DNA from 2 places in the Streptomyces sp. NPDC090088 genome. Region 1 is predicted to be linked to the other one. Evidence: riboswitches for the same ligand, from Rfam matches in the RefSeq annotation. Region 1 holds a riboswitch; the other holds the start of a gene.

Region 1 (4,489 bases):
TGGTGCTGGGCGCGCGGCGCACCCTGTCGTCGTATCTGCTGCGGCTGCGCATCACCGCCGTGGACCGTACCGAGCCGGGCGACCTGATGGCGCGGATCACCTCGGACACCACGCTGCTGCGCGAGGTCACCACGGACTCGCTGGTCGCGCTCGGCACCGGTGGGCTGACCCTGGTCGCCACCGTGGTGATGATGGGCGTGGTCGATCCGGTGCTGCTCGGCGTCACGCTGGCGGTGATCGCGGCGGCCGGCACGGTGCTGGGCACGATCGTGCCGCGCATCAACCGGGCGAGCCGCCGGGCGCAGGACGCGGTCGGGGTGATGGGCGCCTCGCTGGAGCGGGTCCTCGGCGCGCTGCGCACGGTGAAGGCCTCGGGCGCCGAGCACCGCGAGGAGCAGGCCCTGCACGCGGCGGCCGAGGAGTCCTGGCGGCAGAGCGTGCGGGCCGCCAAGTGGTCGGCGGCGGCGGGCAACACCGCGGGCCTCGCGATGCAGCTGGCGTTCATCACGGTGCTCGCGGTGGGCGGGGCCCGGGTGGCGACCGGCGCGATCGGCGTGGGCACGCTGGTGGCGTTCCTGCTCTACGTCTTCTATCTGATGTCCCCGATCCAGCAGGTGGTCGGCGCGGTCACCCAGTACCAGACCGGCGCCGGCGCGCTCGCCCGGATCCAGGAGGCGCTGCGGCTGCCCGCCGAACCGGCCGCCGCACCCGCCGAGTTGCCGTCCGCGGGCGCCGAACCGGCCTCGGTCGTCTTCACCGACGTACGTTTCCGTTACGCCGACGACCTCCCGTACGTCCACCACGGGGTCAGCTTCGACATACCGGCGCGCGGCATGACGGCGTTCGTCGGCCCGTCCGGCGCGGGCAAGACCACCGTCTTCTCGCTCATCGAGCGGTTCTACGACCCCGAGTCCGGCACGATCACCCTCGACGGCCGCCCGCTGGACGCCTGGGACCTGCCCCTGCTGCGCTCGGCCATCGGCTATGTCGAGCAGGACGCGCCCGTGCTCTCGGGCTCGCTCCGGGACAACCTGCTCCTCGGCAACCCGGAGGCGGACGAGGACGCGGTGGCCCGGGTGGTGAAGACGACCCGGCTCGACGGACTGGTCGCCCGGCTGCCGCAGGGGCTGGACACGCTGGTCGGGCACCGCGGGACCAAGCTGTCCGGCGGGGAGCGGCAACGGGTGGCGATCGCCCGGGCGTTGCTGCGCCGGCCCCGGCTGCTGCTCCTGGACGAGGCGACCTCGCAGCTGGACGCGGTGAACGAGGCGGCCCTCAGGGACACGGTCGCCGATGTGGCGCGGTCGACCACCGTGCTGGTGGTCGCGCACCGGCTGTCGACGGTGACGATGGCGGACCGGATCGTCGTCATGGACGCGGGGCAGGTCCGTGCGGTGGGTACGCACCGCGAGCTGGTGGCGGCGGACCCGCTGTACGCGGAGCTGGCCGCGACGCAGTTCCTGGCCTCCGCGCCCTGAGGACGCCGGGGGGCCGCGTCGCGCGCGGGGTACGACGAAGGGCCGCCCCTGACGGGACGGCCCTCGGTGCGCGGCGGGGATCAGGCTTCGATGCCCGGTACCAGCCCCATCACCGGCGCGGCCAGATCGGTGATCTGGTGGAGCTCGCCGAGCCGCTGGACCCCGTTCAGCCCCTGCACCTGCTCGGAGACCTTCGGGATCTCGTTCTGGTACTCGGCCGGGATGTCCGTGCGGGCCAGCGAGTCGAGCATGCCGAGCGCGGAGAGCTTCACGGGGTGCTGCGCGCTCGCGTCGGCCGCGTTGGCCAGCGGCGCGGCGAGGCCGGTGACCCCGACCGCGAGGCCGACGGCGGCGACGATACGTCGTGTTGAGATCATGTCTTCAGCAACGGCCCCGGCGCCGGACCGGACACGGGCAGCCGGTCCCCCTCACCCGTCAGGCGGAGCGCCCGGCCTGCGCTTGCCGAGCCCGGCGGGCCGGAGGACGCTCGGAGTGAGGGCTCTCGCGACCCCTCCGCATCGGGTCGCGGGTCCTCCCAGGAGGTCACCATGGGCACCGCGACCGGCTCCACGTTCGACACCGAGACACTGCGCCGGGCCATCGAGGGGAACACGGGGAACACCCTGCTGGCGCTCTACGCGGACGACGCGGAGATCCGCATCGTCGACCGCAACACCCAGCCCAGCCACCCCAAGATCCTGCACGGCCGCCGGGACATCGCGGCGATGCTGGACGACATCTACAGCCGCGACATGACGCACCGGCTGGACCGGTGCGTCGTACAGGGCGACCGGGCCGCCTTCACCGAGTCCTGCGAGTACGGGGACGGCGTCCGGGTGCTCGCCGAGTCGATGATCACGCTCCGCGACGGCAAGATCGCCGAACAGATCATGATCCAGGCATGGGACGAGTAGTCAGCAGAGGCGCGAGGGTCCAGGTCTCCACCCGTGTGACCTGGACTTTCTCGGCGCGGGCCGGTCTCGGACACAGCCGTCGCAGACAGTCCCGGGCGTCGGTGCCCCTGTTGCTGGCGGCCTTGCGGGCGGCGCACCGCCACCGGAAGCGCTGAACGCCTCGGTTACCCTGGGGGCGGGCCGTGACTGGCGCTGAGGTGGAGCACCACCGGGGAGCGGTCCGCACTGTCGATGCCGTGCGCCTGGGCGATCAAGGTCAATCAGCTCAGGAGTGTGCCGCATGACCCAGGCCCGTCTCATGGACGGCACCGCCGTCGCCCGCCGGATCGTCGAGGAGACCGCCCAGAGGGCCGCCGACCTCACCGCGCGCACGGGTGCCACCCCGTGTCTGGCGACCGTGCTGGTCGGCGAGGACCCGGCCTCCGTCACCTACGTCCGGATGAAGCAGAACCGCAGCCGCAAGGCCGGTATCGCCTCCCGGCACGTGGCCCTGCCCGCCACCACGACCACCGCCGAACTCGTCGGCACCCTGCGGGAGTTGTCGGCCGACCCGGCCGTGCACGGCATCCTGCTCCAGCACCCCGTCGGCGAACACATCGACGAGCGGGCCGCGTTCGAGGCAATAGCGCCGGAGAAGGACGTGGACGGCGTGACCTTCGCGTCGTTCGCGACGATGAGCTTCGGCCTGCCGGGCTTCGTCTCCTGCACCCCCGGCGGCATCCTGCGCCTGCTCGACGCCTACGACGTCGACCCGGCCGGGAAGCGCGCGGTGGTCGTCGGCCGCAGCGCGATCCTGGGCAAGCCGGCCGGCATGCTCCTGCTCGCCCGGGACGCGACCGTCACCTACTGCCACTCCCGCACCCGCGATCTGCCGGCGGTCGTCCGGGAGGCGGACATCGTGGTCGCCGCCGTCGGCCGCCCCCGGCTGATCCGGGGCGAGGACATCAAGCCGGGAGCGGTCGTCGTCGACGCGGGCTACAACGCCGGCAACGTCGGTGACGTCGACTTCGACACCGCCGTCGAACGGGCCTCGCTGATCACGCCGGTGCCGGGCGGCGTCGGCCCGATGACCATCGCCCTGCTGCTGGAGCAGACGGTGGCGGCGGCCGCCCGGCAGCTCGGGGCCTGAGGGGTCCGAGGGGTCTGAGGGCGGTCAGCGCATCCAGGCGCGGTACTCCATGACGTCCCCGGCGTGCACCCCGTACTCCGGATCGTCCCGGGTGAACGTGGTCTCCAGGCCGAGTACGGCACCGGTGGCCGGGTCCAGGATGAGCATCCGCCGCCCGCCGTCGCCCTTCCCGTCGTAGACGTACGCCTGCCCGGTGCGGCCCAGCCGGTCGGTGACCTGGCCGACCGGCTGCAGCCCCCGGGCGTCGGCGAACAGCTCGGCCAGGGCGGCGGACTCTCGCGCTCCCAGCGTCCAGTTGTCCAGCAACTCCTGGGTGGCGTCGAGCAGTCCGGCGGTGGTGCGGGGGTCGGTGTGGATCAGCTCGGCCAGGTAGGTGCGCAGCTTCGCCGGGTCGTGCGGCGGCGTCGACAGCGGCGGGGCGTCGCCCCACATCGGCGGGAAGGTGCGCCGGCTGAGCACCTGGCCGTCCTCGACCAGCCCGTCGTCGGTGAGCACGGACCGGCCCGGGTGCTCCGGGTCGGTCGCGACGACCACCTCGGTGTGACTGGCGTCCGCGCGCCAGCGCACCACCCGCTCCTCGGGCAGGGTGACGGGCGGCTCGTCGTCGCTCATGCCGAGGCTCCAGGACTGCACATGGGTGCCCTGGCGCAGCGCCGGGGACCCGTCCTGGGCCGCCACCGCGGCCAGTCCCGCGACCTGTGCGAGCGGTACGGGGGTGGAGTGGGCGCGGACGGTCAGCGGCCGGGGTGCGGCGACCGCGGGCGCGGTGCCGGAGCCGCCGAGCAGCACGGTCAGCGCGGTGGCGACCACCACGGCGGCCGCGGTCAGCCCCCAGACCGGTCGCGGCCGTGTCCAGGTCCGGCGTCCGGGGCGGGGGCCGTGCAGCAGCCGGTCGAGGTGGCGTTCGGCGGTGTGGTCCAGGGGGCCGTCGCCGAAGTGGGGGCCGCCGCCGGGCACCGGGTCGGCGG
Region 2 (4,489 bases), on a different contig from region 1:
CACCACCGAACCCCGCCCCGACTGGCAGCGGACCGTCGAGGAACAGGGCCTGATCTACCCACTCACCCGCCACTCCGACGGCGTCCTGCGCCCCTACTGGGACGAGAGCGCCTACTACGTCTTCACCCTGCCGGAAGTGGAGGCGCTGGAGGAGGCCGTCGAGGAACTGCACGCGATGTGCCTGACCGCGGCCGGCCACATCGTGGCGAAGGACCGTTTCACCGACCTCGGCATCACCGACCCGCGCGTCGTGGCCGCCGTCACCGAGGCCTGGCACCGCCGCGCCGAACTCCCCTCCCTCTACGGCCGCTTCGACCTCCGCCACGACGGCACGGGCCCTGCGAAACTCCTGGAGTACAACGCCGACACCCCCACCTCCCTGGTGGAGGCGGCCTCGGCCCAGTGGTTCTGGATGGAGGACCGCTTCCCCGGCGCCGACCAGTGGAACAGCCTCCACGAACGCCTGGTCGCCGCCTGGCGGAGACAGTCCCGCCTCCTGCCGCCCGGCGCCCCCCTCCACTTCGCCCACTCCGCCGCCGACGAACTCGGCGAGGACCTGATGACGGTCGCCTACCTCAAGGAGACCGCCGAACAGGCCGGCCTCGACACCGACTGGATCTCCATGGAGGAGATCGGCTGGGACACCCTCTCCGGCCGCTTCGTCGACAACCGCCTCGGCTTCATCCGCAGCCTCTTCAAGCTCTACCCCTGGGAATGGCTCACCACCGACGCCTTCGCCGGCCACGTCCTCGACACCCTGGACAACGGCGGCGGCACCGGCACCACGATGTGGATCGAGCCCGCCTGGAAGATGCTCCTCAGCAACAAGGCCCTCCTCGCGATCCTCTGGGAGCTGTATCCGGGCCACCCGAACCTGCTCCCGGCGTACCTGGACGGCCCGAGGGAACTGGCCACCACGACCGGCTACGTCAGCAAACCCCTGCTCGGCCGCGAGGGCGCCGGCATCCTCGTACACGAACCCGGCCACCCTCCCGTCGTACGCGAAGAGCCGTGCTGCTACCAGCAGTTGGCCCCGCTCCCCGACTTCGACGGCAACCACGTCGTCCTGGGCGCGTGGGTGGTGGGGGAGGAGGCGGCGGGCCTGGGAATCCGCGAGTCACAGGGCCTCGTGACGGACGACTACGCCCGCTTCCTGCCCCACGTGATCCTCTAGCGCCCCGTCAGGGGCGCGGGGAACTGCGCGACCAGCCACGACGGACCGGCACTCGCGATCAAACCTCAGTGGCACCCCATTAGGCGCTCAGCACCTCCCACAACTGCTCAACCCCCCACTCCAGATCCTCCTCCTCGATGGTCAACGGCGGAGCCACCCGCACCGTCGCCCCATGCGTGTCCTTCACCAGCACCCCCCGCTCCAGCAACCGCTCCGACACCACCCGCCCCGACCCCACCCCCGGATCGACGTCCACCCCCGCCCACAGCCCCCGCCCCCGCACGGCCGTCACCCGTCCACTCCCCGCGATCTCCGCCAGCCGCCGGTGCAGCAGATCCCCCAGCTCGGCCGCCCGCTCCTGGAACTCCCCGGTCCGCAGCATCGCGATCACCTCCAGACCCACCGCACAGGCCAGCGGATTCCCCCCGAACGTGGACCCGTGCTCACCGGGCCGGAACACCCCGAGCACCTCGGCGCTCGACACCACCGCCGACACCGGCAGCACCCCGCCCCCCAGCGCCTTCCCGAGCACGTACATGTCCGGTACGACCCCCTCGTGCTCGCACGCGAACGTCCGCCCGGTCCGCCCCAGCCCCGACTGGATCTCGTCGGCGATGAACAGCACGTCCCGCTCCCGGGCCAGCTCCCGCACCGCCCGCAGGTATCCGGCCGGCGGCACGATCACCCCCGACTCGCCCTGGATCGGTTCGAGGAGCACCGCGACCGTGTTGTCGGTCAGCGCGGCCCGCATCGCCGTGAGGTCGCCGTACGGCACGATCTCGAAGCCGGGCGTGTACGGCCCGAAGTCCGCCCGGGCCTCCGGATCGGTCGAGAAGCTGATCACGGTCGTCGTACGGCCGTGGAAGTTCCCGCTCGCCACCACCACCTTCGCCATCTCCGCGAGCACCCCCTTGACCCGGTACCCCCACTTCCGGGCGGTCTTCACGGCGGTCTCCACCGCCTCCACCCCCGTGTTCATCGGCAGCACCATCTCCATCCCGCACAGCTCGGCCAGCTCCGTGCAGAACGCGGCGAACCGGTCGTGGTGGAAGGCCCGGGACGTCAGCGTCACCCGCTCCAGCTGCGCCTTCGCCGCCGCCACCAGGCGCGGGTGGCCGTGCCCGAAGTTCAGCGCCGAGTAGCCGGCCAGGAAGTCCAGGTACCGGCGGCCCTCGACATCCGTCATCCAGGCGCCGTCGGCCGTCGCGATCACCACCGGCAGCGGGTGGTAGTTGTGCGCGCTGTGCGCGTCGGCGGCGGCGATGAGGGCTTCCGTAGTGGTCACGGCGACTCCAGTGAACGCGGCGAGATGATCCCTTTAATACCGTCTGTCCGTGCCCGACTGGTGGACGCCACGGCCCCCGGGCCCGGCGTGCCCGGTAATGTGATCGGCGGGCCGTGACTGGCGCGCTGGGATGGGACCGACCATCAGGGAGCGGCCCGCGTCGTGATCGAGTGCCGTGCGCCTGGGCCGAACCGTGAATGCCGAACGCCATGTCCGGAGGTCCCGAATGTCCGACCAGCCCGCACCCCTGTCCCCCGAGTCCACCGCGTACCGCGCCGCACTCGACGTGATCCGCGCGGTCGAGCCGCGGGTCGCCGACGCCATCGGCCAGGAGGTCGCCGACCAGCGCGAGATGCTCAAGCTGATCGCCTCGGAGAACTACGCCTCCCCGGCGACCCTGCTCGCGATGGGCAACTGGTTCAGCGACAAGTACGCCGAGGGCACCATCGGCCGCCGCTTCTACGCCGGCTGCCGCAACGTCGACACCGTCGAGGGCCTCGCCGCCGAGCACGCCCGCGAGCTGTTCGGCGCGCGGCACGCCTACGTCCAGCCGCACTCCGGCATCGACGCCAACCTGGTCGCCTTCTGGGCCGTCCTCGCCGACCGCGTCGAGGTCCCCTTCCTGACGAAGACCGGCGCCCGCCAGATCAACGACCTCTCCGAGGCCGACTGGGCCGAGCTGCGCCAGGCCTTCGGCAACCAGCGCATGCTCGGCATGTCCCTGGACGCGGGCGGCCACCTCACCCACGGCTTCCGCCCGAACATCTCCGGCAAGATGTTCGACCAGCGTTCCTACGGGACGGACCCCGCCACCGGGCTCATCGACTACGACGCGCTGCGCGCCCAGGCCCGCGAGTTCAAGCCGCTGATCCTCGTCGCCGGCTACTCGGCGTACCCCCGGCTGGTGAACTTCCGGATCATGCGCGAGATCGCCGACGAGGTCGGCGCGACCCTCATGGTCGACATGGCGCACTTCGCGGGCCTGGTCGCCGGCAAGGTCCTGACCGGCGACTTCGACCCGGTCCCGCACGCCCAGATCGTCACGACCACCACGCACAAGTCGCTGCGCGGCCCGCGCGGCGGCATGGTCCTGTGCGACGACTCCCTCAAGGACCAGGTCGACCGCGGCTGCCCGATGGTCCTCGGCGGCCCGCTCCCGCACGTCATGGCCGCCAAGGCCGTCGCCCTGGCCGAGGCCCGGCAGCCCGCCTTCCAGGACTACGCCCAGCGCATCGTCGACAACTCGCGCGCGCTGGCCGAGGGCCTGATGCGCCGGGGCGCCACCCTCGTCACCGGCGGCACCGACAACCACCTCAACCTCATCGACGTCGAGAGCTCCTACGGCCTCACCGGCCGCCAGGCCGAGACTGCCCTCCTCGACTCCGGCATCGTCACCAACCGCAACGCGATCCCCGCCGACCCGAACGGCGCCTGGTACACCTCCGGCATCCGCATCGGCACCCCGGCGCTCACCACCCGTGGCCTGGGCACGGCGGAGATGGACGAGGTGGCGGGCCTCATCGACCGCGTCCTCACCGCCACCGAGCCGGGCACGACGAAGTCCGGCGCCCCCTCCAAGGCCTCCCACGTCCTCGACGAGAAGGTCTCCACGGAGATCGCCCAGCGCGCGACGGACCTGGTGGCGGGCTTCCCGCTGTACCCGGAGATCGACCTCGGCTGATCGACGCCCTCAGGGGCAGCGCCCCTGAAAGGGGCGCGGGGAACTGCGCGAACGGCCCCCACCGGCCCGCAGTCCCCCGCGCTCCGAAACCACCCCCCACCACAGGGCCGATCCCACCCTCACCCTCTGAGAGAATGGTGAGCATGGCCTCTGATCGACCCCGCGTGCTCTCCGGCATCCAGCCCACCGCCGGCTCGTTCCACCTGGGCAACTACCTCGGTGCCGTCCGCCAGTGGGTAGCCCTCCAGGAGTCCCACGACGCCTTCTACATGGTCGTCGACCTGCACGCGATCACGATCCCGCAGGACCCCGCCGACCTGCGTGCCAACACCCGCCTCGCCGCGGCCCA

What was found. Region 1 has a riboswitch for ZMP and ZTP ahead of ACIPSJ_RS21220 (bifunctional 5,10-methylenetetrahydrofolate dehydrogenase/5,10-methenyltetrahydrofolate cyclohydrolase). Riboswitches for the same ligand answer to the same signal wherever they lie in the genome.
Region 2: another riboswitch for ZMP and ZTP. It lies ahead of ACIPSJ_RS11025 (glycine hydroxymethyltransferase); the one in region 1 lies ahead of ACIPSJ_RS21220 (bifunctional 5,10-methylenetetrahydrofolate dehydrogenase/5,10-methenyltetrahydrofolate cyclohydrolase).

Annotation. Positions count from the first base shown of each region.
Region 1 covers NZ_JBIVDZ010000004.1:234,364-238,852, forward strand. The annotation lists gene ACIPSJ_RS21205 (ABC transporter ATP-binding protein) at 1-1,478, shown strand, start outside; gene ACIPSJ_RS21210 (hypothetical protein) at 1,559-1,855, opposite strand; gene ACIPSJ_RS21215 (nuclear transport factor 2 family protein) at 2,027-2,392, shown strand; ZMP/ZTP riboswitch at 2,565-2,647, shown strand; gene ACIPSJ_RS21220 (bifunctional 5,10-methylenetetrahydrofolate dehydrogenase/5,10-methenyltetrahydrofolate cyclohydrolase) at 2,673-3,521, shown strand; gene ACIPSJ_RS21225 (CU044_5270 family protein) at 3,546-4,489, opposite strand, start outside.
Region 2 covers NZ_JBIVDZ010000002.1:507,683-512,171, forward strand. The annotation lists gene ACIPSJ_RS11015 (glutathionylspermidine synthase family protein) at 1-1,174, shown strand, start outside; gene rocD (ornithine--oxo-acid transaminase) at 1,254-2,459, opposite strand; ZMP/ZTP riboswitch at 2,563-2,653, shown strand; gene ACIPSJ_RS11025 (glycine hydroxymethyltransferase) at 2,686-4,140, shown strand; gene trpS (tryptophan--tRNA ligase) at 4,284-4,489, shown strand, end outside.